Regions from separate parts of the Plantactinospora sp. WMMB334 genome, predicted to be linked through region 1. Evidence: riboswitches for the same ligand, from Rfam matches in the RefSeq annotation. Region 1 holds a riboswitch; each other region holds the start of a gene.
The links. Region 1 has a riboswitch for cyclic di-AMP ahead of ACN27G_RS08110 (C39 family peptidase). Riboswitches for the same ligand answer to the same signal wherever they lie in the genome.
Positions count from the first base shown of each region.

Region 2: another riboswitch for cyclic di-AMP. It lies ahead of ACN27G_RS31725 (NlpC/P60 family protein); the one in region 1 lies ahead of ACN27G_RS08110 (C39 family peptidase).
Region 3: another riboswitch for cyclic di-AMP. It lies ahead of ACN27G_RS21255 (coiled-coil domain-containing protein); the one in region 1 lies ahead of ACN27G_RS08110 (C39 family peptidase).
Region 4: another riboswitch for cyclic di-AMP. It lies ahead of ACN27G_RS22875 (coiled-coil domain-containing protein); the one in region 1 lies ahead of ACN27G_RS08110 (C39 family peptidase).

Region 1 is NZ_JBMHME010000002.1:1,894,854-1,902,413, reverse strand. Features, by position in the region: gene ACN27G_RS08125 (CDP-glycerol glycerophosphotransferase family protein) at 1-844, shown strand, start outside; gene ACN27G_RS08120 (GNAT family N-acetyltransferase) at 906-1,679, shown strand; gene ACN27G_RS08115 (hypothetical protein) at 1,819-2,406, shown strand; gene ACN27G_RS08110 (C39 family peptidase) at 2,548-3,462, opposite strand; cyclic di-AMP (ydaO/yuaA leader) riboswitch at 3,945-4,086, opposite strand; gene mdlC (benzoylformate decarboxylase) at 4,344-5,948, shown strand; gene ACN27G_RS08100 (flavin monoamine oxidase family protein) at 5,971-7,560, opposite strand, start outside.
Region 2 is NZ_JBMHME010000002.1:7,310,098-7,317,657, forward strand. Features, by position in the region: gene ACN27G_RS31720 (N-acetylmuramoyl-L-alanine amidase) at 1-1,745, opposite strand, end outside; cyclic di-AMP (ydaO/yuaA leader) riboswitch at 2,013-2,153, shown strand; gene ACN27G_RS31725 (NlpC/P60 family protein) at 2,277-3,209, shown strand; gene dcd (dCTP deaminase) at 3,311-3,889, opposite strand; gene ACN27G_RS31735 (pyridoxamine 5'-phosphate oxidase family protein) at 4,023-4,595, shown strand; gene ACN27G_RS31740 (zinc metalloprotease) at 4,614-5,606, opposite strand; tRNA gene ACN27G_RS31745 (tRNA-Gly) at 5,819-5,892, shown strand; gene ACN27G_RS31750 (DUF433 domain-containing protein) at 6,106-6,333, shown strand; gene ACN27G_RS31755 (DUF5615 family PIN-like protein) at 6,330-6,695, shown strand; gene ACN27G_RS31760 (hypothetical protein) at 6,998-7,560, opposite strand, start outside.
Region 3 is NZ_JBMHME010000002.1:4,989,294-4,996,853, reverse strand. Features, by position in the region: gene ACN27G_RS21275 (1-phosphofructokinase family hexose kinase) at 1-495, opposite strand, end outside; gene ACN27G_RS21270 (hypothetical protein) at 524-1,000, opposite strand; gene ACN27G_RS21265 (YnfA family protein) at 1,134-1,466, opposite strand; gene ACN27G_RS21260 (cellulose-binding domain-containing protein) at 1,842-3,056, shown strand; gene ACN27G_RS21255 (coiled-coil domain-containing protein) at 3,151-4,173, opposite strand; cyclic di-AMP (ydaO/yuaA leader) riboswitch at 4,282-4,409, opposite strand; gene ACN27G_RS21250 (HelD family protein) at 4,660-6,795, opposite strand; gene ACN27G_RS21245 (alpha/beta fold hydrolase) at 6,950-7,560, opposite strand, start outside.
Region 4 is NZ_JBMHME010000002.1:5,354,470-5,362,029, forward strand. Features, by position in the region: gene ACN27G_RS22865 (hypothetical protein) at 97-909, opposite strand; gene ACN27G_RS22870 (O-acetyl-ADP-ribose deacetylase) at 987-1,514, opposite strand; gene ACN27G_RS22875 (coiled-coil domain-containing protein) at 1,642-2,655, opposite strand; cyclic di-AMP (ydaO/yuaA leader) riboswitch at 2,659-2,792, opposite strand; gene ACN27G_RS22880 (SDR family oxidoreductase) at 3,042-4,070, opposite strand; gene ACN27G_RS22885 (polysaccharide deacetylase family protein) at 4,320-5,099, shown strand; gene ACN27G_RS22890 (glycosyltransferase family 2 protein) at 5,124-6,245, opposite strand; gene ACN27G_RS22895 (hypothetical protein) at 6,350-6,895, opposite strand; gene ACN27G_RS22900 (GNAT family N-acetyltransferase) at 7,004-7,560, shown strand, end outside.

The DNA.
Region 1 (7,560 bases):
CCACATCCAGTTGCACCACGGCGACAGTGACAAGGCGACGAGCGCCAACCCGGTCTCGGCGATCTTCGACCGGATCTTCGTCGCCGGGCAGGCGGCGATCGACCGGTACGCCCGCAACGGCGTGACCATCCCCGCCGAGAAGTTCGCCATCGTCGGCCGCCCGCAGGTGGAGGCGATCGAGGTGCGCCGGGAGCCGATCCGGGACCGGGCCGACAAGGTGGTGCTCTACGCCCCGACCTGGACCGGGCACAACGCCGACGTCGACCACTGCTCGCTGCCGGTCGGCGAGACCCTGGTCCGGCGGCTGCTGGACCGGGGCGTGACGGTGATCCTGCGGGCCCACCCCTACACGTCGCAGAACCCGGCGTCGGCCCGGCAGCTCGCCCGGATCGAGCAGCTGCTCGCCGAGGACCGGGCGGGCAGCGGGCGGCCGCACGTCTTCGGCGCCGAGGCGGCCCGGAAGATGAGCCTGGTCGACTGCGTCAACGCCTCCGACGCCCTGGTCTCGGACGTCTCGGCGGTGATCTCCGACTATCTCTACTCCGGCAAGCCGTACGCCGTCACCGACCGGGTCGGCGAGGGGGAGCGGTTCGTCGAGGGCTTCCCGCTGGCCGGTTCCGGCTACGTGCTGACCTCGGATCTGTCCAACCTGGACGACGTGCTGGACCGGCTGCTCGACACCGACCCGCTCGCCGAGACCCGCTGGCGGACCCGCACCCGCTACCTCGGCGACTTCCCGGAACAGCGGTACGCCGACGGCTTCCTCGACCAGGCCCGCCGGGAGCTGGACGGCACCGGGGCCGCCCCGACCGTCCCGTCCCCCCGGCCCGCACCGGTCGGCTGAGCGGGCGCCGCCGCCCGGCCGGCCCTCCGAACGCCGGCACGGGCTGTGCCATGATGCATCGGTGACGATCATCAGGGCCGGCCACGACCGGAACGAGCTGGCCGGCCTGCTGCGCCGCGATCCCCACCTGCACGCGTACGAGCTCGGCGACCTCGACGACTTCTACTGGCCGCACACCACCTGGTACCGGCTGGACGACGCGGTGGCGCTGCTCTACCACGGTGGACCGACGCCGGTGCTGCTGGCGCTGCACCGCTCGGCGGAGGTGGTGGCCGCGCTGCTGACCGGTCTCCTGCCGCTGCTGCCCCGGCACTTCGAGGCGCACCTCTCCCCCGGCGGCGCGGAGGTGCTGGCCCGGCAGTTCCCGGTCCGGTCGCGCGGCCCGCACCTGAAGATGGCGCTGACCGATCCGGACCGGCTGGCCCGGGTGGCGCCCGGCGGCGAGGTGCTCACCGAGGCCGACACCGCGGAGCTGACGGCCTTCTACCGGCGGTCCTACCCCGGCAACTGGTTCGATCCCCGGATGCTGCGCACCGGGCACTATCTCGGGATGCGCCGCGACGGCGGGCTGGTCGCCGCCGCCGGGGTGCACGTCTGGTCGCCCCGCTACGGGGTCGGGGCGCTCGGCAACGTCACCACCGCGCCGGAGCACCGGGGGCAGGGGGTCGCCAGCACGCTTGTGGCGGCGCTCTGCCGGCGGCTGCTGGCCGAGGTCGAGACGGTGACGCTGAACGTGCACGCGGAGAACACCACCGCATACAAGCTCTACGACCGGCTCGGCTTCACCCCGGTCGCCGAGTACGCCGAGTACGTCGTCGGCGAGCCGGCACCGTAGCATCGCCCACGCCACCTCTCTCCCCTGTGGAGCGATCGTCGACTCGCGCCGATCCGGCTCTTGTCAACGGTCGGCACCACGGGCACCATGTCAACGTTCTCGAAAACGCACAATTCGATCCGTCGCCGAGGAGGAGTCCGTGCTCGAGGAGTTCATGGGCATTCCCGCCCATCCCCTGCTGGTCCACGCGGCGGTGGTCTTCATCCCGCTGCTCGCCGTGGCCGCCGTCGGGTACGCCTTCGTCCCGTTCCTCCGCCCGCACCTGCGCCTGGTGACGGCGCTGCTCGCGGTCGCCACCCCGGTCGCGGCGCTGCTGGCCAAGCTCTCCGGCGACGAGTTCCTCGCCCGGCTGGAGGCGGGCAACCGGGTCAGTCCGGAATACGTCCCCCGGCTGGCCGAGCACCAGGAGCTCGGCGGTGAGACCCTCTACGCGACGATCGCGCTCGGCGTGCTGACCCTGCTGCTGGTCCTCTTCGTCCGCCCCCGCGCCGCCGCGGCCCCACCGCCCGGCGGCACGGACGGCGGCACGGGCACGGACGGCGGCACGGGCACGGACGGCGGGACCGGGGGCGGGGGAACCGGGACGGCCGTCCGGGCGACCCGCACCAACTCGCCGGCGCTGACCCTGGTGCTCGGGGTGCTCTCCCTGGCGGCGGCCGGGGTCGCGCTCTACTACGTCTACCGGACCGGAGACTCGGGCGCCCAGGCGGTGTGGCAGGGCCAGTGATCCGCCCGGCGGTGCCGACGTCGTGAACTCCGGGGCGCGGGCTCCGGCGTACGACGACGCCGGCCCGCCCCACCTCCGGTCGGCACGGGTCGTCCGGAAAGTGGGGCGGGCCGGCGTGTCATCGGCTGCCGGCGGGGCGGATCAGGACGAGTAGCCCCGGGTGGCCGCCCAGTTCGCCAGGTCGATGGTGCTCAGCCAGTAGGTGCTGTCCGCGCCCGGGATGGCCGGGTCGGCGATCTTCACCGTACGGCCGTCGTCGCGGTAACCGACCACGGTCAGGTAGTGCCCGCCGGGGTAGCTGTGCCAGCCGCCGTCGAGGTCGGTGGCGGAGCCTGCGATGTTGACCACCACGGCGTAACCGCTGGTGACGGCGTGCACCACGTCGGCCTGGAGCCGGTCCATCTGGGCCGGGGTGGCCGCGCCGCCGGGGATCGCGGTGGTGCGGTAGAAGTCCGTCCCGATCAGGTCGTTCAGCACCCGGGTGGTGTCCTCGGCCGAGTTCGTGCCGCTCGTCGTGGTGCCGAGGGCGCCGGCGACCGCATCCTGGCTCGGCCGCTCGTCGCGGACGGTAAGCGCGATCCGGGTGGCGGCCGGGCCGCAGTACCAGCCGTTGATCTGGGCCTGGAACTCGTAGTCCAGCAGCTTCGACTCCGGCGGTGCCGGGGGCTCGGTCGTCCTGGCCGGGGCCGCCTTGGCCGCCTTGACGGCCGGGCTGGTCTGCTCGGGGCTCGCCGGCTGCGCCGGGGTCGCCGGTGCGGTCGTCTCCGCCGCCGCGGACTCCGGCGCCGTGGTCCCCGGCGCCGTGGTACCCGGCGCGGCGCTGCCGGCCGTGCCGGGCTCGCCGGGCTCGCCGGTGGTTCCCGGTGCACCGGATGCCGGGGTGCCGACTTCGGCGACGGCGACGGTCGAGGGCTCGGACACCTCCGCCGAGCCGGTCGACGCCAGAACGCCGCCAGTGGACGCGGCGGCGGCGAGCACCGCCGCCGAGGCGAGCGCCAGCCGGTTGCGCCGGCCGGAGACGGCGGTCCTGAACCGCCGGTTAATTGCGTGCTTCAACGTTGTCCTCCAGGGGAATGCACGTCACCCTCGCCGGGGGGCTAGAAATGACGCGATGCTTTCGTCCGCTGGTGGGAATGCGACGCGAAATTGCGCTCAAAATGCGCAGGAAAGGTCCGTCGATCCAATCGACAACGCGAGCGGCGATGTGCCGACCGGCGGAGAGCGCCGCTGTCGGCGTACCGGTGGAATCAGCGCCGCCGCGACCTGCCGCCGCCGGCCCGCGGGTCTTTCCGGACGTGCCGGCCATCCGGCCGGCGACCCCGGCGGGCCCGCGTCGACGACGTCCGCGTCACAGCCCCCGAGCGGTCCGCTATCGGGCCAGGATCGGGTACCTGTCGAGGGCTGCCCGGTGCCGGCCGGTGGCCGGGCGGACCGGAGCGGTCGCGGTGGCCGGAGGCCGGACCGCGACGCGACGAGTTGGGACGCGGCGAGCTGACTGGGGGGATGGGCCGGAGCCAGGGTGGTGCGGCACGAACACGTACTCCTTCCGACACCGCCTACCGGGTTAGCTGACGGATTCGGGCGGGAAGGCCGCCCTACCGCGGGCCAGAGGCTCGCGGATTCACCCCGAATAACTGTGGGTCCCCGGCTCGTTACCGAACGACTCGGCGGGTCTGTTCCGGTGTCACCGGCGTGGCGACGAAGGGGCCGGACCAGACTCGCCGACATTACTGGCCGCCTTCTGCCGTTGCCAACCCTTCTGAACAGCGAAAACAGTGACCGACACCGCGATTCGGACGGCCGGGGACCGAATGCCGGACCGCCGAACGGGGTCGAGATAAACCAGCATGATCATGTACGGGTACGGTATGACGGAAATGACCGGCTTAGCCGGGTGGTTCCAGAATGGGACGACAACGCGCAGGAGGCCCCTTTCGATGACAACGGTGCACGAAGCAACCTACGACCTGCTCCGTTCCCTCGGCCTGACCACCCTCTTCGGCAACCCCGGCTCCACCGAGGAGCCATTCCTGAAGAACTTTCCGGCTGACTTCGCGTACGTCCTGGCGCTCCAGGAGGCCTCGGCGGTCGCGATGGCGGACGGCTACGCCCAGTCCAGCGGGCGGCCGGTGCACGTCAACCTGCACACCGCGCCCGGCACCGGAAACGGGATGGGCAGCCTGGTGACCGCCTGGCACAACAAGACCCCGATGATCGTGACGGCGGGACAGCAGACCCGGACGATGAATCTTTTCGAGCCGATGCTGACGAATGTGCGGCCGACACAACTCCCCGAGCCGTACGTCAAATGGAGCCACGAACCGTTACGCGCCCAGGACATTCCCGAGGCTTTCATGCGGGCGCACGCCACCGCCGTACAACCGCCGGCCGGACCGGTGTATCTCTCGCTTCCCCTGGACGACTGGGACGAACCCGCCAACGGCACCCCGGAGGTACGCCGGGTGAGCACCCGGGTGGCGCCCGACCCGGCGGCGCTGGCCCGGTTCGCCGAGATCCTGGCCGGCAGCCGGCAGCCGATGCTGGTGATCGGCTCCGGGGTGGACCGGGCCGGCGGCTGGGCCGACGCGGTCGCCCTCGCCGAGCGGAGCCGGGCGCCGGTCTGGCAGCCCCCGTTCGCCGACCGGGTCGGCTTCCCGCAGGACCACCCGCAGTTCCAGGGGCTGCTGCCGCCGGCCATCGGGCCGCTGGCCGAGAAGCTGGTCGGTCACGACACCGTGCTGGTGATCGGTGCCCCGGTCTTCCGCTACTACCCCTACGTGCCCGGCCGGCGCGGATACCTGCCGGAGGGCACCCGGCTGCTGCACATCACCGACGACCCGGCCGAGGCGGCCCGCGCACCGGTCGGGGAGAGCCTGGTCGGCGACGTGGCGCTGGCCTGCGCCGCCCTTGCCGAGCTGCTGCCGGCGGCGGCCGGCCGGCCGATGCCGCCGCCCCGACCCGCCGCGCCGGACGGGGCGGCCGGCACGCCGCTGAAGCCCGAGACGCTCTTCGGCGCACTCGCCGCCGAATGGCCGGCGGACGGGATCGTGGTGCCGGAGACCCCCTCCAACCTGAGCGCGCTGCACCGGCAGCTCACCATCGGCCGGCCGGGGTCGTACTTCAAGATGGCCAGCGGCGGCCTCGGCTTCGCGCTGCCGGCGGCGGTCGGCATCGCGCTCGCCCAGCGGGACACCCGGCAGCACCGGCCGGTGGTCGCGGTGATCGGGGACGGCTCGTTCCAGTACTCGCCGCAGGCGCTCTGGACGGCGGCCCAGCACCGGCTGCCGGTCGTCTTCGTGGTGCCGGTCAACCAGGAGTACGGGGTGTTGAAGGCCTTCGCCGAGCTGGAGCGGGCGCCGGGGGTGCCCGGCCTGGAGCTGCCCGGCCTGGACATCCCCGGCATCGCCCGGGGCTACGGCTGCACGGCCCACCGGGTCGAGTCGGTGGACGAGTTCCGGACGGCGTTCCGGACGGCACTCGGCACGGAGGGCCCGACCGTGCTGGCGGTGCCGATCACCCGGGACGTCGCGCCGCTGCTCTGACCGTGAGGGTGGCCGATCCGGCTCAGCGCGCCATCACCCGCTGGTGCAGTGCGGTGACCACCGCGCGGGCCGAGACGAACGAGCCGTGCTGCCAGGCCACCTCGTGGCTCAGCCAGTCACCGGCGAAGTAGACCCGGCCGGCGGGCCGGAGCAGCAGGTCGTAGCCGGCGCTGCCGTGCGGCGGCGAGGTCCAGGCCCCCTCCAGGTAACGGGTCCGGTCCCAGGCGTGCGAGTACGCCGTCACCAGCTCGCTGCGGTACTTCTCGCCGTGGATCTTCACGCCCTGCATGACCGCCCGCTCCTGCCGCTGGGCCGGAGTCAGCGCGCTGTACGCCCGCGCGTTCGCCCCGGTGTTGTAGTAGCCGACGATCACCCCTCGCCGCCCGTGGAAGCCGTACGACGGGTACCAGATGTGCGACACGTCGAGGTCGGTCTCCGTGATGCCGCCGTAGATGCGCTGGTCAAGCTCCCACCAGCGGCTCCGGTACTCCAGACCGATCTTGCCGGAGGCGGTGGCCGGGAAGCTGCCGAGCGCCGCCGTCACGTCCGCGCCGAGGTTGTGCGGCACCCGGGCCATCAGGTGCGGTGGCAGCGTCGCCACGCAGTAGTCGGCCCGGACCATCCGCTCCCGGCCGCCGTGCCGGTAGGTCACCTCGACCTGGCCGCCCCGGTCGGTCACCCCGGTCACCTCCGCGCCGAGCGTGATCCGGTGGCCGCCGATCGCCCTGGCCAGGGCCCGGGGGATCTGGTCCATCCCGCCGACCGGCTGGAACATCAGCATCGCCTGGTCGTAGCCGAGCTCGAAGGAGAAGTACCGCCCGACGTTGCTGGCGAAGACGTCGGCCAGCGGCGGCGGGGCGCCGAGCAGGCTCCCCCCGTCGTTGCCGGCGCCGGGATAGCTGGCGAAACCCCGCCGGCTGGTGCCGGTGTAGGCCCAGCCGCTGGTGCGCCCGCCGATCGCGCCGTAGCTCTGCAGGAAGGACAGCAGCCGTTGCTTGTCGTCGGCGCTGAGCCGGTCGTCCAGGGCCCCCTGGTCGGTCGCCTTGGCGAGCAGTTCGGAGACGTAGCCGTAGACGTCCGCCTTGGCGGTGCGGTAGCGGACCGGCGCGGTCATCCCGGCGGACTCGTTGTAGATCCAGGCGTCCGCGTTGGCGTTGGTGAAGATCTCGACCGGTACGCCCAGCTCGCGGCAGTAGTCCAGGGTGACCATCCACTGCGCGATCCGGGCCGGCCCGGCGTTGAGGTAGCCACCGTCGGAGAAGCGGGCCCGCTGGGTGTGCCCGTCGAGATCGGTCTCCACGTCACCACCCCGGATGGTCAGGTTCCGGCCGCCGGCCCGGGAACGCGCCTCCAGCACCGTGCAGTCGTAGCCCGCCTTGCCCAGCTCGTAGGCGGTGGCGAGGCCGGCGACGCCGCCACCGAGCACCACCACCCGGGCCCGACGGCGGCCGGTCAGGGTGAAATCGGAGTGGGTCGGCGCCCGGAACGGTGGCGCGGCCGACGCGGCGGTCGGGGCGAGCCCGAGCGCACCCATGGTGGCGAGCATCGCGCCCGCACCACCGCTGACCCCGACCGCGCGCAGGAAACCGCGCCGGCTGACCGCGGACTGCTC
Region 2 (7,560 bases), 5.4 Mb from region 1:
TCCGGGTACGCCCTGCCGTACACCGGAATCGTCTCCCGGCCCGGCTTCGGCGTCGCGACCAGCCCGACCGACCACCTGGCCGTGGGGTTGCCCCTCGGGTTGTGGAACCAGGCCCTCTGTCCGAGATACCAGATCGCGGTCCAGTCGCCCTGCCGGCCGGCGAGCGCGTAGGTCTGCCCGGCGGAGGCCCGCGCCCCGTGGTCGGAGATGTGCATCGTGTTCGGGGTGCCGTCCGGGCGCAGCCCGAGGTCGTTGACGAGCGGTGCGTCGGCGGCTGGTGCGGCGCGCAGGATCACCGACGACGAGCCCCGGGCCGGGCACGGCACGCCGGTCGTCTCGCAGCCGGTGAAGGCCGGCCGGTTGGTGGCGAAGTCCGGGTCGATGGTGACCAGGCCGGCGGCGGGGATGCCGATGCCCCGGAACGGCGCCCGGAGCAGGTCGAAGTAGTGCGACCAGTCCCAGTACGGGCCCGGGTCCCAGTGCATGCCGCGCACGTTCGCCGGCAGGATGCCGGGGACGTTGTCGTGCCCGATGATGTGGTCGCGGTCGAGCGGGATGTCGTAGCGGTCGGCGAGGTAGCGGACCAGCTTGGCCGAGGTCCGGTACATCGCCTCGGTGTACCAGGTGCCCTGGGCGGCGAAGCCCTCGTGTTCGAGGCCGATCGCCTTCGCGTTGACGTACCAGTTGCCGGCGTGCCAGGCGACGTCGGCGCCCCTGACGTGCTGCGCGATGTGCCCGTCGGCGGAGCGGAGCGTGTAGTGCCAGCTCACGTAGGTGGGATCCTGGACGAGCCGCAGCGTGGTGTCGTAGCTGCCCTCGGTGTCGTGGATGACGATGTATTCGACCTTCTGCCGGGCCGGCCGGTCGGAGAGGTCGTGGTTGCCGTAGTCGCCGTCCCCGAACGCCTCGTAGGGGGCCGGGATCCACTCGCAGGAGATGCCGCGCGGGCACTCCAGCCCGTCCGGGCGGGGCCGGCCGGGCAGGCCGAGCCGGTCCAGCCAGGAGCGCTGCGGGACGGTCCCGGGCCGGGCGGGGAGGCTGATCCGGTGGCCGTCGTCGGTGGTCCGGGTGGCGCCGTCGGCGATGGTCCGGTACACCTCGTCGGCGAAGGCCGCCGCGGCGTCCGCGTGGTCGCTGCCGGCGTACCGGGCCACCGCGCCGTACCAGGCCGCCGGGTCGCTGGCCCGCCCCGTCGGCCCGGCCAGCGATGTCTGGTACGACGCCAGCAGCGCCGCCCCGCCCCGGATGTTCGCCTCCGGTTCGGCGCGCAGCCTCGCCCGGTCGACCTCGGTCAGCGCGGCGGCGGAGTCCAGGGTCTGCCCGCCGGGCGGCGCGGCACCGCTCCCGCCGACGCGCGGCCCGGTGGCCGTGCTGGCCGGCCGGGCCGGGGTGCTTGCCGGGCGGGCGGGGCGGGCCGGGTCGCCGCGCCGGTCCTCGCCGTGCTCGGGATGTTCCGCCGGTCCGCCGGCCAGCCCGGCGACGTCGGTGAGGTGCATCGGGCCGTACCCGCCGCTGGTGCTCGGCGTGCCGGCGTTCGTGTCCCAGCGGGACTCCAGATAGGAGACGCCGAGCAGCACGCTCTCCGGTACGCCGAACTCGGCGGCCGCGGCGGCGTACTCCCGTTGCCGGTCCTCCGGCGGTGCGGCGGTGGCGGGCGCGGTGCCGGCCGGCAGCAGCGCGGCGACGCCGGCCACGGCGGTGCTGAGCGCGATTTTCCTGCTCAGTGCTGTTGTGGTGCGACGCATGGAACCTCCCAGAGCCGGGGGTGGGCTTGATGATCACCCTCCACCCGACACCCGCCGGCGGTCAATACATGCCGAGCAAGGTCATCACTATGTAGAAAGTTTTCATCCATACCGAGAGTGTTCGGGAGGTTCCAGCGGTCCGCACCATCCGCGACCGGTCTGACACGAAACGAATCGATCCGGATCGTGGGTTGCGTTTGGATAACACCCTTCTCTAAGGTTGGGGACCGTCGAACCGACGGCAGGTCGCCCAGCCCGGGCGGCGACGGTTCGACACCGCCGAATCGTCACAGAGAGCGAGCCGGGGACCCGGGCACCATGGGGTGAATCCGCGTCGCACGCGGAAGGGCGACAATCTTCCCGCCCGAACCCGTCAGCTAACCCGGTAGGCGGGCTACGGAAGAAGGAGTACGGACCCCGGTGGCTCCCCCTGCCCCACCGCGGTCGCCATCCCTCCGGCCGGCATCTCGCGCCGGAGCCGGGACGGCGAAGCCGCACACTCGAAGGTCCATTCTCGCCATCGCACTCACCGTGCTCGCCAGCGCCGCCGTGCTCTTCACCGGCACGACGCCGGCGCTCGCCGAGCCGTCGGTGGCCGAGATCGAAGAGCAGATCGACGTCGCCTGGCGCAAGCTGGAGCCGGTCATCGAGAAGCACAACTCCACCCGCCAGGACCTGACCGCGAAGAAGAAGCAGGCCGCCGCCCTGCAGAAGAAGATCGCCCCGCTCCAGTCGCGGATCGACGCCGCGATGGACCGGGTCAGCGACTTCGCCGTGCAGGCGTACAAGGGCGACAAGGCCTCGACCTTCAACGCGCTGCTCAGCAACAAGTCCCCGGCCGCGCTCGTCGGCCAGCTCTCGGTGCTCGACCAGTTCGCCCGGCAGCAGCAGCGCGAGGTGCAGGCGGTCGTCGACCTCAAGAACAAGTTGGCCGCCCAGAAGGCTCCGCTGGACCGGCTCGTCAGCCAGCTCACCAAGACCGAGAAGGAGCTGGCGGCGAAGAAGAAGGAGATCGACGCCGAGATCGACAAGCTCCAGGAGCTGCGGATCAAGGCGTACGGGAACGGCTCCGCCGGTCCGCTGCGGCCCGCACCCTGCCCGTCGACCTACCCGGGTGGCGGGGCCGGCAAGGCGGTCAAGTTCGCCTGCGCCCAGATCGGCAAGCCGTACAGCTGGGGCGCGGCAGGCCCCGGGGCGTACGACTGCTCCGGCCTGACCCTCGCCGCCTGGCGGCAGGGCGGTGTGTCGCTGCCGCACAACGCCCGTGCGCAACGCGGGCAGACGTCCCGGATCAGCCGCTCCGCGCTGCGCCCCGGCGACCTGGTCTTCTACTACGCCGACCTCAGCCACGTCGGCATGTACGTCGGCGACGGCTGGATCGTGCACGCCTCCCGGGCCGGTGAACCGATCAAGATGAAGCGGATGGACGACGGCCAGATCCACAGCTTCGGCAGACCCGGCTGAGTCACCCGACCGTTCCTACGGCAGAGCCCCCGTCGCACCCGCGACGGGGGCTCTGCCGTGTCGTTCCCGTTCCGTTCGCGTCCAGCCGCGCCGGGCCGGCCTCAGCGGGTCGGCCAGGTGCGCCAGTTCTGCCAGGAGCGGCTCGGGGTGGGGCCGCGCTGCCCCTGGTAGCGGGAGCCGTAGACGGCGGACCCGTACGGATGGGCGGAGGGCGAGGAGAGCCGGAAGATGCAGAGTTGACCGATCTTCATCCCCGGCCAGAGCCGGATCGGCAGGTTCGCCACGTTCGACAGCTCCAGGGTCACGTGGCCGGAGAACCCGGGGTCGATGAAGCCCGCGGTCGAGTGGGTGAGCAGGCCGAGCCGGCCCAGGCTGGACTTGCCCTCCAGGCGCGCGGCGAGATGGTCGCCGACGGAGATCACCTCCAGGGTGGAGGCGAGCACGAACTCGCCCGGGTGCAGCACGAACGGTTCGCCGTCCGGCACCTCGACCAGCGAGGTCAGGTCGTCCTGCTGCGCGGCCGGGTCGATGTGCGTGTAGAGGTGGTTGTTGAAGACCCGGAAGAGCCGGTCCAGGCGTACGTCGATGCTGGACGGCTGCACCAGCGCGGGTTCGAACGGCTCCAGCCCGAGCCGTCCCGCCTTGATCTCGATCACCAGGTCGTGGTCGGAGAGCAGCACCGTGCCACCTTAGCGAGTGGCGGGAAGCTCACCGGCCGCGACCTCGCGCAAGGGTGGGATCAGGGTCGGGTCCGGTCCGGTTCGGGCCCGGTCCGGGGTAGGTGATCGAACATGTGTTCGATAGAATGTCCGCATGGCATCCTGGTCCGAATTCGCCTCCGACGAGCCCCGCCTCGCCGACGCGATCCGCGTCCTCATCCAGCAGTACGGGCCGGGTCTCGGCTACCTCGCGACCGTGCGCGCCGACGGTGGGCCGCGGGTGCACCCGGTCTCGCCGGTCATCACCGACGAGGGGCTCTTCTGCTTCGTCGTCGACTCCCCGAAGCGGCGCGACCTGGAGCGTGACGGGCGCTACGCCCTGCACTCGTTCCCGCCCGAAGACAGCGACGACGAGGCGTACGTCGCCGGCCGGGCCCGACCGGTGACCGACCGGGCCCGGGTGGAGCAGCTCGCCGGCAACCTGCGGGCCGCGCCCCAGGTCGACTGGCGGCTCTTCGAGTTCACCGTCGACGTGGCGATGGTGGCCCGGCACGGCAGCAACGGCGCCACCCCGCTCGCCGGTGAGCGCTCCGAACGACCCGCGGTGCAGGTCTGGCTCGACCCGGCCGGTGCCCTCACCGGCCCCGCTGCCGAAGGCACCGCCACCGCGGCACGGCGGCGCGGCCGTCGCCGCACCGCCGAATCCGAGCCGGTCCCGACCCCCTGACCCGTCCCGTCCCGCCGCCTACGGCTCCCGGAACGCCTTCCACGCCTTGAGCATCCGGAACACCTGGCCGTACGTGAACTCGTACATGCACGCGTCGACCGAATAGTCCATGAAATTGTGGATCGGGTCGAGGCCGGATCTGGCGGGGCAGGAGTCGCGCCGCTCCGGGCAGCCGAAGGCGGGCTCCGCCTCGGCGGCGGTGTCGACCACCTGGTCGCCCTGGCCGTCGCAGCCATCCTGGAAGGTGTGGTAGAGGTTCAGCCAGTGCCCCACCTCGTGCGTGGCGGTGTCCCCAGCGTTGTAGGGCGTGGCCGTCCCGCCCGGCAGCGACTCGCCGAGCACCACCACCCCGTCGTACGGGTCGAGGTCCTGCTTCGGAAAGGTGGCCCAGCCGAGCAGTTCCTCGTCCAGCAGTCCGGTGTAGACGTTCAGGGTGTGCTTGCCGCCGACCCGCAGCGCCCGCTTCATCTGCGCCTCGGCCGGGCTCTCCGGCACGATCGGATACCAGGCCGGATTGACGACCCGGTTGACCTGCCTGAGCTTGAACCGGAACGGTGTCCAGGCGCCGCCGGTGCGCCCGCCGAACGAGTCGTTCAGCACCTTGAGCTGTGCCTCGATCAGCGCCAGCGGGATGTCGCCGTCGGCCCGGGTGCGCCGCTCGGCGATGACGTGGAACACCACGTCGATGCTGATCCCGACCTTCCCGTGCGGTACGCCGAGCGGTGCGACACCGACCCGCCGGGCGTACGCCGAGTCGACCGCCCGGTCCTGCTCGGCCGCCTCGGCCGCGGTCAGCTCGTTCGGCTCGGCCGCGTGCGGGGCACCGGGCCTCGCCTTCGCGTGCGCGTTCGCGTGCGGATGACCGGCGGTGTTGCCGGCGCATCCCGGGTCCACGGCCCCGGCCGACCCGAGCGGCGCCGCCACCACCGGACCGGGTCCGAGCAGCAGGACGAGAAAGACACTCGCCACGCCGGTCGAACGCGACGACCATCGCAGTCCACGGAACGCCATTGCCTCACCCTTTGCCTTCACAGAGTGGCGCCGCGATAACGCAGAGCCATAGTTGCAGGTGGGGCGGACGTTACCTGTCGTTGTCCCTGTTGCAAACGAAGCGGCACGGCGTGGTCCCCGACCCGCTCCGACCGGGTGACAGGGCAGCCGTGGGCGTAGGCGGGGAGGGTGAGTGCATGATCGGATCCGACCAGGTACAGTGGGGTCCGCTCGCGGGTGTAGTTCAATGGCAGAACATCAGCTTCCCAAGCTGACAGTGCGGGTTCGATTCCCGTCACCCGCTCCACCGACAAGGGCTCAACTGTAAAGTCGATTCTCCGATACCGGGCCCTTGTCATTTTTGACCTTCAAGGCAGCCGTGCGCCTGCCTTGTTCCGACGGAATCCGGGAGCCGGGTCGGTGGAGGCACCTGGCGTCGGGCTCCGTCGATCCTCGCACTGCTGGCCTGTCGAGCGCCTGTTACTGGCGAGCGGCCCCGTGGACAGGACATCATGGGTGTATGAACGACAGGATCTCCATCGACCATCGGATCATGGGTGGCGTGCCGTGTGTCGCCGGGACCCGCATCCCCGTGGCGACAGTGATCGGGCTGCTGGGCCAGGGCTACAGCGTCAGTGAGGTGGTCGAGGAGCACCCCACCTTGACCAAGGACGACGTTCTGGCGGCTCTGCGCTTCGCCGCACGGGCGGTCGACGAGCGAGAACTGCCGTTGAAGCTGTCCGCATGAGGTTCCTGGTCGACGAGTGTCTGTCGATCAGGGTCGCTGCCCTCCTCGTGGCGGCCGGGCACGACGCCATTCATGTCGTTGACTGCGGTCTGGCCGGAGAGCCGGACGAGCGGGTGCTTGGCAAGGCGGTCGGTGACGGACGGATCCTGCTCTCCGCCGACACGGACTTCGGCGAGATCCTGGCCCGGTCCGGGGAGGGCACGCCCAGCGTGGTCCTGTTCCGGCGCTCCGATCGATCGGCGGCGTCCTTGGCGTCGATCCTCGTTGCGAACATCCCCGAGGTTGCGGACGATCTGGCGAAGGGTGCGTTCGTGGTTCTGACCGATGAGCGGCTCCGAATCCGTCCTCTACCGTTCAAGTAGGGGCGAGCGGACCCGGTCGTGCCATTCGGGCAGGACAATCAGGACCAGTCCAGGCCGCTGGGATCAGCCGTGACCAGGTGCCGAGGCCCTGCGACGGCGGATCTTCGGCGATTCCCGAGCTGACAGCGCGGGTTCGATTCCCGTCACCCGCTCCAGGAAAATCCCGGTCAGGTCAGGCGGGAGGCCGACCAGGGCTTTCCCTATCACTATCGCGCACGTGAGGCCGCCTGGCGGACCAATCAGCGGTTCCTCGACGGTGATGGCTGGGGCGCGCCGCCGGGTGGTGGCACGCCCCCAGCAGGTCAGGCGAGCTGCTTGGCCCGGGTGGTGGTCACCGTCGCGGTGCCGTCGGCGGACAGGCCGGAGATCAGGTACGCCCGGTAGGTGCCGTTCGGCAGCACGGTCCACAGGTCCGGCGTGCCGTCGGTGTTGATGTCGGCGGCCCACAGCGTGCTGATCGTGACGCCGGTGTTCCAGTTCGCTGCTACCCGGTACTGAATGTGTGTCAGCGTGCCGGTGCCGTCGCCGTTGTCGAGCATGGTGACCCCGGTCCACAGGTACAGGTCGCCGGTGGTGGCGTTGCGTAGGAAGAGCGCGAGGCCGGACGCGATCTCCGTGCTGGCGATGCTCCAGTCCTGCCAGTCGTAGCCGCCCGTCGGGGTGGGGTTGGTCAGCGTGGTGGTGCCGAAGTAACCGCCTGGGATGCCCCAGTTGGGGTGGTAGTCGAGGCGGTACCCGTTGGTGGCGTCACCGGAGATGCCAATCAGGTCTGGAAGGCCGTTGTCGAGTCCATCAGCGACGTATCCGTTGACCAGCGTCAGCGGCGAGTTGCCGTTGGCGTCCAGGAGCCGATCCCGGGAGATGA
Region 3 (7,560 bases), 3.1 Mb from region 1:
TGGCCCGGAGAGGTCGGCGACCACCCGGCTGCCGTTGCGGCCGAGGTCGGCGGCGAGCCGGCGGTAGATCTCCGGCGCGACCAGGCTCGGGTGGCCGGGACCGCTGAGGATGCAGACCTCGGCGCCGAGCCCCTCGCTCAACGCCAGGTTGTAGAGTTCGTCCAGTTCGTGCCGGCTCAGCGGATGGCCGGTGGCCGTCGCGACCTCGTGGCGCTTGCCGTCCCGCCGGTCGTGCACGTAGCCACCGCTGCTGGACTCCCGGTGAATCGCCCGCAGTTCGACCCCCTCGCCGGCCAGCAACGGTTCGAGCACCTGGCCGATCTCGCCGCCGAGACCCGCGCAGAGCACCACCGGGACGTCCAGACATTTGATCATCCTGGCCTGCCACACACCCTGGCCGCCCGGGTGCAGGTGGATCTCGGTCTCGTCGGCGGGTTGGTCGATGGTGATCGTCAGCTGTGGGTCGGGAGCAAAGACCATCACATGTCCGCTCATGCCCGTTAGGTACCCGATCAGCCGCTATTCATGCAGCTCCCGGCCGGTGGCGCCGTATCCGGCCCCACGGCTTGTAGGCGGAGAGCGCGGTCGCGACGACCAGCAGGGTGGTGGAGACGATCGGCGCCGCCAGCAGTCCCTGCCGGGCGTCCGGTGGAGTCGCCGCGCCGAGTTCGGCGGCCCGGAGGTTGGGCAGCAGGGCGAAGAGCACCGCGCCGAGCATCACCGTGGTGATGCCCAGTTTGACCAGCACCCACCGGTGCCGGAGCAGGCCCCACGGGGTGAGCAGCGCGCTGCCGACCCCGACCAGCCAGGCGAGCACGCTCAGTGGCACGAAGACGCCCTGCCCGACCAGGGCCAGCACCGGGTAGACCAGGTCCGGGTCCGCACCGCGCGCACCGGCCACGCCGAGGATCACCAGCACCGCGTCGACCCCGAGCCAGCCGACGGCGGTGACGACGTGCAGGGTGAGAAGGGCTTTTCGCCATGGCGGGGGGAGCGTCATGCCGCCATGCTGCCGGCGCATCGGCCGCGGCGCGTCGGGCCGGTGTGGATGCCCCGGGTACGCAACTCGACGTAGGCCGGCCGGAGGCGCACGAGTACGGCGGCTCGCCGGCAGCCGCACGAGGTCGGCGCGGTCAGCCGCGCGGGGCGTACATGATGATCGCGACGCCGAGCAGGCAGACGGCGGCCCCGGCCAGGTCGTAGCGGTCCGGACGGAACCGGTCCACCAGCACGGCCCAGCCGAGCGAGCCGGCGACGAAGACGCCCCCGTATGCGGCGAGTACCCGGCCGAAGTGCGGGTCGGGCTGGAACGCCGCGACGAAGCCGTACCCGGCCAGCGCCAGCATGCCGGCGGCGACGAAGAGCAGCCCCCGGTTCTCGCGTACGCCCTGCCAGACCAGCCAGGCGCCGCCGATCTCGGCGACGGCGGCGAGCAGGAACAACAGCAGCGAGCGGGCGAGAGTCACCCCGCCATTGTCGCCGCCACCCCGGCGCAGCCCGCGCCGACCGGCGCCCGACTGCCGGCATCGCCGCCCGGCCGGTTGCCGGCACCGGCGCCTGGACTGGTCGCCCGAGCCGGTTGCAGGCATTGATGTCTGTCTCTAGGCTGAGCCCGGCGTCGGCATTGGACGAACCGGGCTCGGGCTGCCCGGGGAGGACGTGCCGGCGGCGCACCAGCTCGCGGGAGCCGATCGCGGGGGCGCAGGGCGGGGCGGGCACGCGGCAGGCGTGTGCCGCCCGTCGTCGTCAGCAGCAGTGCCGGCGCCGCCGGAGGCGGTGAGAGAGCCGGCAGTTGTCGAGAGGATCGAACTCCGATGAGGGTTTCCACACCGTACCGTCGCGTGTCACTGGCCGTCGCCGCGGTGACCGCGATCGCCGCGAGCAGCGTCGCCGTGGTCAGTTCGACCCTGGTACCGTCCGCCCGGGCCGCCGCCGGCTGCCAGGTCGACTACCAGGCCAACCAGTGGACCGGTGGCTTCACCGCCACCATCCGGGTGACCGCCGGGGACACCCCGGTCAACGGCTGGACCGTCACCTGGACCTACGGCGGCGACCAGCGGATCACCAACAGCTGGAACGCGCAGGTCAGCCAGTCCGGCGCGGCCGTCACCGCCCGGAACGCGGCCTGGAACGGGTCGTTGCCGGCCGGCGGCTCGACCGAGTTCGGCGTCCAGGGCAGCTACGCCGCGAGTTCCGCCGCACCGACCGGGTTCACCCTGAACGGCGAGCCCTGCAACGGCGCGGAGCCGACCACGCCGCCCACCACCGCCCCGCCGACCACCCGGCCGCCGACGACCCCGCCGACCACCGCACCGCCGACGGTCACCCCGCCGCCGACGACCCCGCCGACCACCCCGCCGCCGAGCGGCTGCGGTGGAGCGGTGCTCTGCGACGGCTTCGAGAACCAGACCGGGGCGACCCCGTCGGGCGACTGGAACGTGAGCTACCCGGACTGCTCCGGGAGCGGCACCGCCAGCATCGACACCTCGGTGGCGCACCAGGGCAGCCGCTCGGTGCGGATCAACGGCGCCGTCGGCTACTGCAACCACGTCTTCGTCGGCTCCACCCGCAACCTCGGCGGGCTCGGCGCGGTGCGCTACGCCCGGCTCTGGGTGCGGCACACCACCGCACTGCCCACCTCGCACGTGACCTTCCTGGCCATGCGGGACGCCGCCGACGGCAACCGTGACCTGCGGATGGGCGGGCAGAACGGTGCCCTGCAGTGGAACCGGGCCTCGGACGACGCCACCCTCCCGGAGCAGAGCCCGAGCGGTGTCGCGCTCAGCGCACCGCTGCCGGTCAACCGGTGGACCTGCCTGGAGTTCATGGTGGACGGGGCACAGGGTCGGCTCTCCACCTGGGTCGACGGCGCGGCGGTGACGGGCCTGACCGCCGACGGCACGCCGACGCACGACGTCGACGGACAGTGGTACAACCGGGCGAACTGGCGGCCGAACCTGACCGACCTGCGGCTGGGCTGGGAGAGCTACGGCGAGGGCGCCGACACGCTCTGGTTCGACGACGTGGCGCTGGGGTCGAGCCGCATCGGCTGCTGACGGCCGCCCCCAACGACACCGGCCGGCACCGCGATACCGGCCGGCACTGCCCAGGGGTGGTGGGCGGTGCCGGCCGGCGTCCGGGCGGTCCCGGTCAGTTCATCGACAGGTGTACGTGGTTGGTGTGGTCGCTGGACGGGTCACCGTTGCCCCCGTTGTACGCCTTCCACCCGCTGCTCGGCAGCCAGATCTGCTTGAACCAGATCACGTAGAGCACACCGAGCCGGTTGGCGTTGCGCACGAAGTACGCCGCCAGGTTGTTGCCGTACGTCCGGTCGCCGCCGGTGGCCACCCCGCCGAACCCGTTCTTCTGGGCGGCGAAGTCGCACGCCTGCCCCTTGGGGTGCTCGCCGCTGCCGCCGCTGCGGAAGCAGGAGACGAAGCGGGTGAAGCCGGCCGCCTTGGCCTGGTTGAGCGCGTGCAGGGTGCGCGGGGTGATGCAGCCGCTGGTGGTCGGGTCGTCGACGCTGCACGACTCGTTCGGGAAGGAGCCGTCGGGGTTGCGGGGTGCCGGCCGCGCCGATCCGCCGCCGCTGCCGCTGATCCCCGCGCTGGCGCCGCCGCTGTTGTTCGCCGCCGCCAGGGCCCGTTCGGCCTGCTTCTTGCGGGTCTCCATCACCTCGACCTGCTTGCGCTGCTCGCCGACCTCCTTGTCGAGCGCCGCCTTGGCCCGGGTCTCCCGGTCCAGGGTCTCCTGCAACCCGCGCAGTTCGCGGTTCTCGTTCGCCGAGATGGTGTCGAGCGCGGCGGCCCGGTCCACCAGGCTGGTGGGCGAGCCGCTGTTGAGCAGCGCGGAGACCTGCCCGAGCCGGCCCGTCCGGTACGCCATGCTGGCCATCTCGGCGACCCGCTCGCTCCGGGTCGCCACCTCGGTGCGCAGGGCGGCCAGCTCGGTGTTGAGGTCCTTCTGCCGCTTGACGGAGTTGTCCAACTTGTTCTTGGCGGTCAGGTAGCCCTTGCTGGCGGCTTCCAGTTGCTCGCGCAGGTTGTCGGTGCCGCCGTCGATGTCGTCCCCGCCGGGTGCCGCGGCCAACGCCCCGGGTGGGGCGTACTCCGGGGCCGCGGCGGCGGGTGCGCCGCCGAGTACCGCGAGGATCATGCCCACGGCGACCGCCATGGTCGCCGTCGTGCTCGGCCGTGTCGCGACCTTCCGGGGCGGTCGTCCGCCGGCTCTCCGCGCGGACGCCGGAGCCATTCGGATGGGTGCCAGGAACGGCATATGACAATGTCCTTCCGTCAGCCGCCGACCGGGTTAGCTGACGGGTTCGGGACGGAAGATCCCTACCGCTGGCGCGGATACACCCCTGGTACGTGGTTCCCCGGCTCGCTGGTGCGATTAGGCGACGGCCCCCGCAGGCGCCGGAGGGCGCCGCCCGGCGGAGACCGGAGCCGAGCCTACCGGCAGTTGCCCGCCGGGGATACGTGGCGTTGCCGGAGTTGAATTCGCGATTCTCCCCATTCGCGGGGATGTATCCGGACAAAGTTCTCCGGTTCTCGTCCGAAACTTAAGATGCCGCTAACTATCGGTGAGCCTCGACGCCCGCCGGGCGTGTGGTTCAGCTCTCGAACGGCGATGACGGTCAGCTTGCGACGGCGATGACGGTCACCCCTCGACGGCGATGACGGTCAGCCGCTGGGTGGCCCGGGAGAGGGCGACGTAGAGGGTGCGTACCCCGGCGACCGAGTCCGCCCGGATCTCCGCCGGACCGACCAGCACGACGCCGTCGTACTCCATGCCCTTGGCCTGCATGGTGTCCACCACCTGGAGGCGCGGGTCGGGGGCGGGCGCCAGCCAGCCGACGACCTCTGCGCGGCGGGCGGGCGGGGTGATCACGCCGACCGTCCCATCGACCTCGGTGAGCAGCTTCGCCGCCGCCTCCCGGACCGCGTCCGGCAGCTCGGCCGCCGGCACCACCAGCTCGACCGGGGGCACCCCGGTGGCCCGGACCGCGACCGGCAGCGGCAGGTCGGGGGAGACCTCCCGGATCACCTCTGCCGCCGCCGCGAAGATCTCCGCCGAGTTGCGGTAGTTGGTGGTGAGCACGAATTCGTGCCGGGGGCGCCGCCCGAGAGCCTTCTCCCGGGCCCGGGTCAGCTCCGCCGGGTCGCCGGTCCAGGCCGTCTGTGCCGGGTCACCGACAACGGTCCAGGAGGCGAGCCGGCCGCGCCGGCCCAGCATCCGCCACTGCATCGGGGAGACGTCCTGGGACTCGTCGACGACCACGTGCGCGTACTCGCGGTAGTCCTCCGGCCGGTCCGGTGCGGCCTCCCGGCGGGCCGCCCGCTGCCGGTCCGCGTGCGTGGTCACCTCCCGGACCCCACCCGGGAGCTGGTACGGGTCACGCCGGCGCCGGGCCGGCTGCGGCGGCCGGCCGAGCAGGTGGTCGAGCTCGTCGAGGAGCGCGACGTCGGCGACGCTCGGCCCGCCGGCATCGGGCCCGGCATCGCCCGCCCCCCGGTACGCCTCGGCGAGCAGCCGGGTCTCCGCCCCGGAGAGGATGCCGGCGGTGTACCGGCGCAGCCGCTCCGGCTCGGCCAGCCAGGGCAGCACGTGCCGGGGGTGCAGCCGGGGCCACCAGGCACGCAGGAAGTCCCGGAACTCGGGGCGCTCGGCGATCTCGTCCTCGAAGCCGCGCTGGTCCGGCAGGCGGCCCACCCGCAACTGCTGGGCCTGCGCCCAGAGCGCGGCGAAGATGCCGTCGAAGCCGGCCCGGCGGACCTCGTTGCGGCGGGCCCCCGGCGGCAGCGCCCGGCTCCGGATCCGCTCCAACTCGGCGCCGGAGAGCCGGAGCAGCTCGCCCCGGTAGAGCAGTCGCAGCTCGCCGGGGGCGTCCGGGACCTGGTCGCGTACCGCCCGCTCCAGTACCCGGCGCATCCGCAGCGACCCCTTGATCGCGGCGACCGGCGCCGGGTCGGTGCGGGTCGCCGCGACCCCCTCGAAGAGCGAGCCGAGCGAGTGCAGGGTGGCGGCGTTCTCGCCCAGCGACGGCAGCACCGAGGCGATGTAGTCGACGAAGACCGCCGACGGGCCCACCACCAGCACCCCGCCGCCGGCGAACCGGTTGCGGTCGGAGTAGAGCAGGTAGGCGGCGCGGTGCAGGGCGACCGCCGTCTTGCCGGTGCCCGGGCCGCCGGAGACCACCGTCACCCCGCCGGCCGGGGAGCGGATCGCCTCGTCCTGCTCCCGCTGGATGGTGGCGACGATGTCCCGCATCTCGTGACCGGTGGTCCGGGAGAGGGAGGCGAGCATGGCGCCGTCGCCGACCACCCGCATCCCGTCCGGCGCCGCGGCCGGGTCGAGCAGGTCGTCGGAGATCCGGGTCACCCGCTCGCCGCTCGACGTGATCACCCGGCGCCGGACCACCCCGCGCGGTTCCGCCGCCGTCGCCTGGTAGAAGGCGGCCGCCGCCGGGGCCCGCCAGTCCACCACCAGCGGCTCGGCGTGCTCGCCGCGTACGCCGAGCCGGCCGACGTGCAGCACCTGCCCGGAGCGCAGGTCGAGCCGGCCGAAGACCAGCCCCTCGTGCTCGGCGTCCAGGGTGTGTCGCCGCCGGGCGGCGTGGAAGACCATCGCGTCCCGTTCCACAAGCGCGCCGAAGGTGCCGACCCGGGCGAGCTGGTAGCCGTCCCGCTCGGCCAGCACGGCCGAGTGCCGCAACTGCGCCAGCCGGGCGTAGACCCGGTCCAGGTGGCGCTGCTCGGCCTCGATCTCCTGCCGCGGCGTGGTGTGGTCGGTCAACGCGTCTGCTCCCGGAGATCGACGTGCGGCGCCACCGCCGCCCGGGACCGGTGGTCCGGGCGGCCGCGCGCCGCGCACTTGCCAGGTAGCGAGGGTACGCCGTGCCCGCCCGCCGCGACTCGGCCACGTCCGTCCCGGAGCGTCTCCGTCCGGTTCAGCGGCATGCCGCGCCGCGGCCGGCGGCGAGCCGCCCGGGCTGCACGACGATGGTCCCCGTCCGCCTCGCCCCGGCGCGCCTGGTCCCGGCCTGCCGGGCACCGGCACGCCTGACTCCGGCCGGTGCCGACGCCCTGCGGGTGATCTTCGTTGCCGCCAGGGCGCGGTCGACGACGGCGCGCAGCGCGGCGGTGACCTCCTCGGGGCGCTCCAGCATCAGCATGTGCCCGCCCCCCGGGCAGACCGTCAGCTCGGCCGAGGGCAGCGCCGCGGCGATCGACTCCGTGCACGGCGGCGGGGTGAGCCGGTCCCGGTCCCCGACCAGGGCGGCGGTCGGCACCTCCCTGAGGGTGCTGAGCGTCTCCAGCCGGTGCTGTGCGCCGATGGAGGGCCGGAACCCGCCGACGGAGACGAGCGAGGCCCGGGCCACCGCCGAGGTGGTGAGCCGGATGTCGGCCGGGTCGCAGGTGTCGCCGAAGAGCAGCCAGCGCAGGGTCGGGCGGAGTGCCTGGAGCAGTGGACCCGGGGTGCGCCATCCGCGGCACCGGGCCAGCAGCCCGGCCCCGGTGGTCTCGGCGATCCGGATCAGCCGGGCGAGTGGGGCCGGCA
Region 4 (7,560 bases), 3.5 Mb from region 1:
GGGGACGGCACTGGCATCGCCGCTTAAGGAGGCATGGATGGTCCTCACCGCTCAGCCCCGACCGCGCCCCCTGCCGAAGCGGGATCGGTCGGGGCCTCAGCTGCGCTTTCGGGGCCCGGTGTCGCCCGTCTCCACCCCGCCGCCGCTCGGTCGCGCCGCGAGGCTGGCGTGCAGCCGGTCCAACTCCGTGGCGGTGCCGATCCCGGCGCGGAACCGGGGATGTGCGACGTACTCGCGGATCGCCGCGGCGAGGAAGTCGGGTTGCACGTTCAGCAGTCCGACCGGTAGCTCCGTGCCACGGGGTGAGCCCGGCCCCGGATGCCAGTCCCGGCGGTGGAGGATGATGCGCGGGCTGACCGGCGCCGGTGCCGGCGGACCATCCGGTGCCAACTCCTCCCAGGCGATGGTGGTGCGCCCCCGCACCCCCCGCAGGGCGATCCCGCCCGGTTCCAGCGCGATGCTCGCCTGCCGGAGAAACGGCATCGCCACCGCCATCCCGAGGACGACGGCGAAGAGCATCGCGTGATAGGTCTCGGACGGCCAGTCGTGGAAGCCCGGCCCCTCCCGGTCGGGCCAGCGGTCCAGCACGACGAGACCTCCGGCGAACCAGAGCATCGCGATCGCCAGCACCCCCTGCGAGCGGGGAAAGGCACCGGCGACGAACCGGCGCGCCGTGGCGTCGACCGTGAACGTGGCGGGACGCAGTTGCGGCGGGGCAACGGTCCGCGCGAAGACGACGAGCGGCACGACCACGCTCGCCACCAGCGCCAGCACGTGGATCAGCAGTCCCAGCTCGGGGGGCTCGATCCGGTCGGTGACCGGTTCCACCCACCGGGTCACCGCGAGCCGGCTCAGGAAGGCGGCGATGCCGAGCGCCAGGGCGGCGCCCCGGACAAGGCTGAACGGCATGCTGCCAGCGTAGCGAGGCCGCTCAATGCCGCCGGCCGCGCCGGTGGGCTCCCGGAACTCGGGCTGCGGCTGGACCATCAGCCGGTCGAGGCGTTCGTCTCCGGCGGGTCGAGCGCCGCCCGCAGCAGCGTCAGGGTCGTCTCGTCGAAGGCGACCAACCTGATCCGCTCCACCTGCGACGGGGTGGAGCGGAGCGTCCCGACCGCGATCCGGGCCGCCCGGTCGGCGGGAAAGCCGTAGACCCCGGTGGCGATGGCCGGGAAGGCGACGCTTCGCGCGCCCAGCTCATCGGCGACCGCCAGGCAGCGGCGATAGCAGGAGGCGAGCACCTCGGCCTCGCCGTACCCGCCACCCCGCCAGACGGGTCCGACGGTGTGGATGACGTGCCGGACGGGCGGGTCGAGGTCGAAGGCGGGCGTCGCCATCGCCTCGCCCGGCGGGCAGGGGGCGATCGCCCCGCCCGCCTCGGCCAGCCGGGGCCCGGCGGCACGGTGGATCGCACCGTCCACACCACCGCCGCCGAGCAGCGACTCGTTGGCGGCGGTGACGATCGCGTCCACCTGCTCCCGGGTGATGTCGCCCCGGACGACGTCGATGACGGCCATCCGCCGATCATGCCAGCCGAGCCGCGCCGCTGTCCCCGGCACCCGGCCGGCCCCGCGCGCCGATCGCCCCGCCACCCGGTGCCCGGGTGACGGGGCGATCGTTCGGAGGTCGGGTGCGACCGCCCGGCTACAGCATCGACACGTGCACGTGGTCGGTGTGGTCGCTCGGGCCGCTGTACGATCTCCAGCCCTCGCCCGGGAACCAGATCTCCCTGTACCAGATCACGTAGAGGATCCCGAGCCGGTCCGAGTTGCGGATCAGGAACGCGGCGAGGTCGTTGCCGTACTTCATCTGGTCGTCGTTGGCGGCCCGGCTGAACCCGGAGTTGCGCAACGACCAGTCACACGCCCGTCCCTTGGGGTGCTCGAAGGGCCCGCCCGGACGGAAGCAGCCGACGAACCTCTTGAAGCCGGCGCGACGTACCTCGTTGTACATGTGCAGGGTCCGGGCGGTGATGCAGCCGCCGGTGGTGGGATCGTCCTTGTTGCACGGCAGCGACGGGAAGCCGTCGTCCATCCCCGGCCCGGGTCGGGCGACCGGAGAAGTGGCCTCCACCAGCCCCTTGTCCGGACGCGACCTGCCACCCACCAGGGCGAGGGCCTTCTGCGCGTCCGTCTGCTGCTTCTTGATGACCTTTTCCTGGGCGGCCTGCTTGGCGACCTCGTCGTCGATGGCCTTCTTGGCCGCGCCGACCTGCTCACGCGCCTCGTTCAGCGACCGGAGCTTGCTGTTGTTGAACAGGTTCAGCTCGTTGAGCGCCGACATCCGCTCGATGAACGAGTCGGTCTCGCCGGCGTTGCCGTTGCCCAACAGCATCGAGATCGCGCTGAGCTTGCCGCTGCGGTAGGACGCGGCCGCGATCTCGCTCGCCTCCGGTGCGAGTGCCGCCAGCCTGGCCTCCGCCTGCCGCAGCTGGGTGCCGAGCTGGGCCTGCCGCTTCTTGGACTTGGCGAGCTCGGCCTTTGCCTCCGCGAGTCGCTTGCCGGCACTGGCGAGCACGTCGCCGAGGAGCGGCGAGTCGGCCTCCTCCTGCGGGGCCGGCTTCGGCGCCGCCGACGCCTCCGACGGGACCACGACCAGTGCTGCGGCGGTGAGCAGTGCCAGGGCAGTCGCCAGCCTTCGGCGTAGGGGTGCCCTCACATGTATCCCTTCCGTCGGCCGCCGACCGGGTTAGCTGACGGGTTCGGGATGGAAGTGGTCCCTACCGCTCTCGCGGATTCACCCCAGGGGTGCGTGGGTCCCCGGCTCGCCGTGCGGCGATTAGGCGGCGATCAGCGCCGGCACCATGCGGTATCCGGCGACTCTGAACGGCAGACAGCATACCCGGTTCCACTTCCGAAATGGCAAGACCAGATTTCCGGTAATAGCGTTGCCGGACAACGACTATCAGTAATCGTGGCGCCTCGGAGGCATCGAAGGGCATCCTTCGTCCGCAGTTATCGACAATCTGCTGTCGGCTATTCACCAACCGCGTAACCTGCGGCGGTGCGAACAGCCGTCCAGGTTGGCCGGTGGTGGTTGCCCGGCTACCGCCGGCGCCAGGGCGCTGTGCCGAAGAGCACACCGGCAACCGCACCCGCCGACAGCAGCCCGGCGGTCAGCACCCTCCGGTGCCGGGACAGCCACAGTTGCGGGCTACGCCCCCGCGACCGCGCGTCGAACGAGCCGTGCGCGCCCTGGTCCGCCTCGCCGCCGTCGTCGACCGGGTGCCAGAGGTTGGTCGGGCGGTCCGGGTCGGTCGGCTGGTCCGTCTGCTGACTGGCGTAGCCGGTCCGGGCCAGGTAGCGGTCGAGCAGCCCGGGTACGAACCGGTTGCCGAGGATGGTGCCGACGGTCGAGGCGCCGACCCAGTACTCCCGCCGCTCCGGATGGTCGGCGGCGTACACGATCGCCCTGGCCGCGACCTCGGGCTGGTAGATCGGTGGCACCGGCTGGGCACGGTTGCGCAGCCGGGACAGCACCCAGTCGAACTGCGGGGTGTTCACCGCCGGCAGCTGCACCATGGTGACCCGCACCGGGCTCCGGTCGTGCAGCAGCTCGCAGCGCAACGACTCGGTGAAACCGACGATGGCGTGCTTCGCCCCGCAGTACGCCGACTGGAGCGGGATCGACCGGTAGGCCAGCGCCGAACCGACCTGGACGATGGTGCCCGTTCCGCGGGGCAGCATCCGGTCGAGTGCGACCCGGGTGCCGTAGACGTAGCCGAGATAGCAGACCTCGGTCACCCGGCGGAACTCCTCCGGGCCGATCTCCTCGAACGGCGCGAAGACCGAGGTGAAGGCGTCGTTGATCCAGAGGTCGATCGGCCCGAGTTCGCTTGTCGCCCGCTCCGCAGCCGCCTCCACCTGGGAGTGCTCCGACACGTCCGTCTCGATCGGCAGCGCGACGCCGCCGTTGGCGCGCACATCCTCGGCCACGGCGTGCAGGCCGGTCTCGCCGCGGGCCAGCAGCGCCAGCCGCATCCCCCGGCGGGCCAGTAACCGGGCCGTCGCCCGGCCCACCCCGGCACTCGCTCCGGTGACCACCGCCACTCGTGCCGCAGGTCGCCCGCGCATCCGTCTCCTCCGTCCTCCGGCCCTCGGCGGGCCGGATCTCGCCGGTGTCGACGGCGCCGGCTACCCCGGCCCGGGCTCCGGCAAACCTCGGCCGACGACCTGCGGCACACCGGACCGGACGGCGGGCGAGCCACGGACCGACGGGCGAGCCACGGACCGACGGGCGATCGGGGCCACCCGTCCGGGTGAGGATGAACGCCGGCCGCCCGGGTAACCGCAGCCGCGATGGTGTGGCGGGTGGAGGAACGGGTGCGTGCCAGCACGGTACCGGCGACGACCGTCGGTGCCGCGCTGGCCGCCCAGGTGGTGCCGGCGGTGACGGTGCTGCCCGGCGTACGGCTGCGGTTCTTTCCCCGGCTGAGCGGGCGCGGCGCCCCCGGCCACGTCGCACTCACCTTCGACGACGGCCCCGACCCGGTCTCCACCCCGCTCTTCGTCGAGGCCCTCGCCGCGCACCGGATCCGCGCGACGTTCTTTCTGCTCGGCTCCATGCTGGCCCGTGCGCCGGAACTCGGCCTGGATATCGCCGCCGCCGGGCACGAGGTGGCGGTGCACGGCTGGGGACACCGCAACCTCCTGCTGCGCGGCCCGCGCGCCACCTACCGCGACCTGGCGCGGACCCACGAGCTGATCGGCGCGGTGACCGGCCGGGTTCCCCGGTTCTTCCGGCCGCCGTACGGGGTGCTCAGCGCCGCCGCGCTGGTCGCCGCCCGCCGGCTGGGCCTGACCCCGGTGCTCTGGACCTGTTGGGGGCGGGACTGGACCCGGTCGGCGACCCGCGCCTCGGTGCTCGACACCCTGCTGGACGGGCTGGGCGGAGGCGGCACGGTGTTGCTGCACGACTCCGACTGCACCTCGGCGCCGGGTGCCTGGCGGGCCAGTCTCGCCGCGCTGCCGTACCTGCTCGACGAGTGCCTGCACCGGGGTTGGCAGGTCGGCCCGCTCGGCGAACACGGCCGGGCCGGACCCGGCCGACCCGGGCCGGTCGCGGTGCGGCGGCGATCGGTCCACCGGCCGGTTCACCACTGACGAACCGGCCCGGCATGCTCGCGGTCAGCCCAGCCGGTCGGTCAGCTTCCCGGAGACCGTACCCGCGGCCCGGCTGCCGGGCACGGTCGGCGCCGCGCCGGGCGGGCCGGCGGTGTGCTGCGCCCCAACCCGCGGATGCCGGACCCGGGCGACCACGCCGAGGTGCGCCCGACGGGCGACCTGGAGCGCGGCGAAGAGCCCGTAGGCGCCGCGACCGAGCAACCGGTGCTTGACCCCGAGCGTGCCACCCGGCGGCTGGTAGCCGGCCGGGGGCAGGTGCGCCCGGTACCGGGTGACGATCTCGGCGAAGAACTCCCGACGCCGCTCCGGCGGCACCCGGCGGGGATGCCCGAGGACCTGCAACAGGTGCCAGATCATCCGCTGGAAGATCAGGTGACGCAGGTCGGCCGGCACCTCCGGATCGGCGTCCAGGCCGGCCAGGACCCGGTCCCAGTGCGCGAAGACCTCGAAGTGCCGTCCACTGACCGTGGCGGTGATCGCCCCCTCCGCACGCTGCCGGTACGCGTAGCAGCAGCGGTCGAGCAGCGTGATCCGCCCGGCGGCGAGCATCAGCGGGAAACTGAACGAGACGTCCTCGTACCAGCCCGGACCGAAGGGTAGGTCCAGGTCGACGAGGAACCGGCGCCGGATCACCTTGTTGCAGGTGATGTGCAGCACCGAGAGCAGGGCGGGCCGCTCCCGCAGGGTGAACGTCTCCGGTGCCGGGCGGCCGGCGGCGACCTGGGCGAGCGACAGGTGCCGGGTGCCGCCGCCCGGGTAGTGCCGGGTGTAGGCGGTGACCAGCAGGTCCGGCCGGGTCCGGGTGAGCCGGTCGGCGACGGCGGCGAGGCTTCCCTCCGGCAGCCAGTCGTCGCCGTCGACGAACCACACGTACTCGCCGGTGGCCCGGGCCAGGCCGGTGTTGCGGGCCGCACCGAGCCCCTGGTTGCGGTCGAGGGTGACCACGACCAGCCGAGGGTCGCGGGCGGCGTACCGGGCCAGGACCGCGGCGCAGCCGTCGGTCGAGGCGTCGTCCACCGCCACCAGCTCCAGATCACGGAAGGACTGGCCGAGGATGGAGTCCAGGCAGTCGGCCAGGTACTCCCGTACCTGGTAGACCGGGACGATCACGCTGAGCAGAGTCACCGTGGGCAACCTCCGGGGAGGACGGAGCCCGAATATAGCGCCCAGTAATCAGAAGGCGCGCAGACAGTAACTGTCGAGTGACCAAATTGTGACTTGTCGCCCGCTCAGAGGCTCGCCACCCAGTTCCAGAGGTCGACGACCCACTCCGTCTGGCGCAGGTACGCCACCCCGACCCCGGCCAGGAACAGCCCTGTCACCAGGTGTGCCCCCCGGGCGCTGCGGCGGATCCGTCCGAACTGCCGCTCCCAGATCACCCGCCCGACCAACCGGGCCAGCGCGAAGAGGCCGACCGCGACGAAGAGGGTCAGCACGAAGGTGACCACCGGGCTCGTCAGGTCGCCCCGCGCCGAGATCGCCCAGATCCCCCAGCAGACGAAGGCGAAGAGACCACCCATCACGCTCCAGTGGCGTCCGATGCGGAGCTGCCGCCAGTGGTAGCCCGGCGGGAGCTGCTCCCGCTCCGGCTCGGCCGCCGGCCAGCCGGTGCCGGTCGGCTCGTGCGGCGCCTCCGGCCCGGTACCCGACCGGGGCACCCCGACCTGTGCCACGCCCCGCCGGAAGCCCTCCGGCACCGGCGGCGTAGCGGGGTGCTGCGCGTCGGGCGGCATCTCGACGGTCCGCTCGGCCCACGGTTGCGTCTGGTCTGCCATCTGTCGTAGTCCTCCCCATCGCGCGGGCCCGGAACCCGTCCCGGTTCCGAGGGTAGCCAGCCGGTTAAACCATTCGCCGGGGCACCGGCGATCGACTAGACAGGGGCGATGACCGACACCGGACCCCCGTCATCGCCGGCGATCGAGGTCGGCACCGCGGCCGACTGGGACGGCACCGCCGCGCTGCTGAACACCGCCTTCCACAGTTTCCCGGACGACCCGGCGGCGGCGGAGGCGACCCGGGCCGTCGGCGAACCCGACCGGTCCCTGCTGGTCCGCTCCGGGGAGTCCGTGGTGGCGCACGCGGCGGCGTTCACCCGGGAGCTGACCGTGCCGGGTGCGGTGGTGCCGGCGGCGCACGTCACCCGGGTCGCGGTGGCGGCCACCCATCGGCGGCAGGGGCTGCTCAGCCAGCTGATGCGGCGACAGTTGCGCGACATCCTGACCACCGGTGACGAGCCCGTCGCGGTGCTCTGGGCCAGCGAGAGTCCGATCTATCCCCGGTTCGGCTACGGGCAGGCATCACAGCGGTTGCAGCTTGACGTCCACACCGCCGAGCTGCGCCTGGTCGAGCCCGACGGCACCGGGCAGGCCCATCCGGGCACCGGACGCGCCGCCACGCCACCGATCACGCTCCGCACCGGCGACCCCGTCGCCCTGCAACC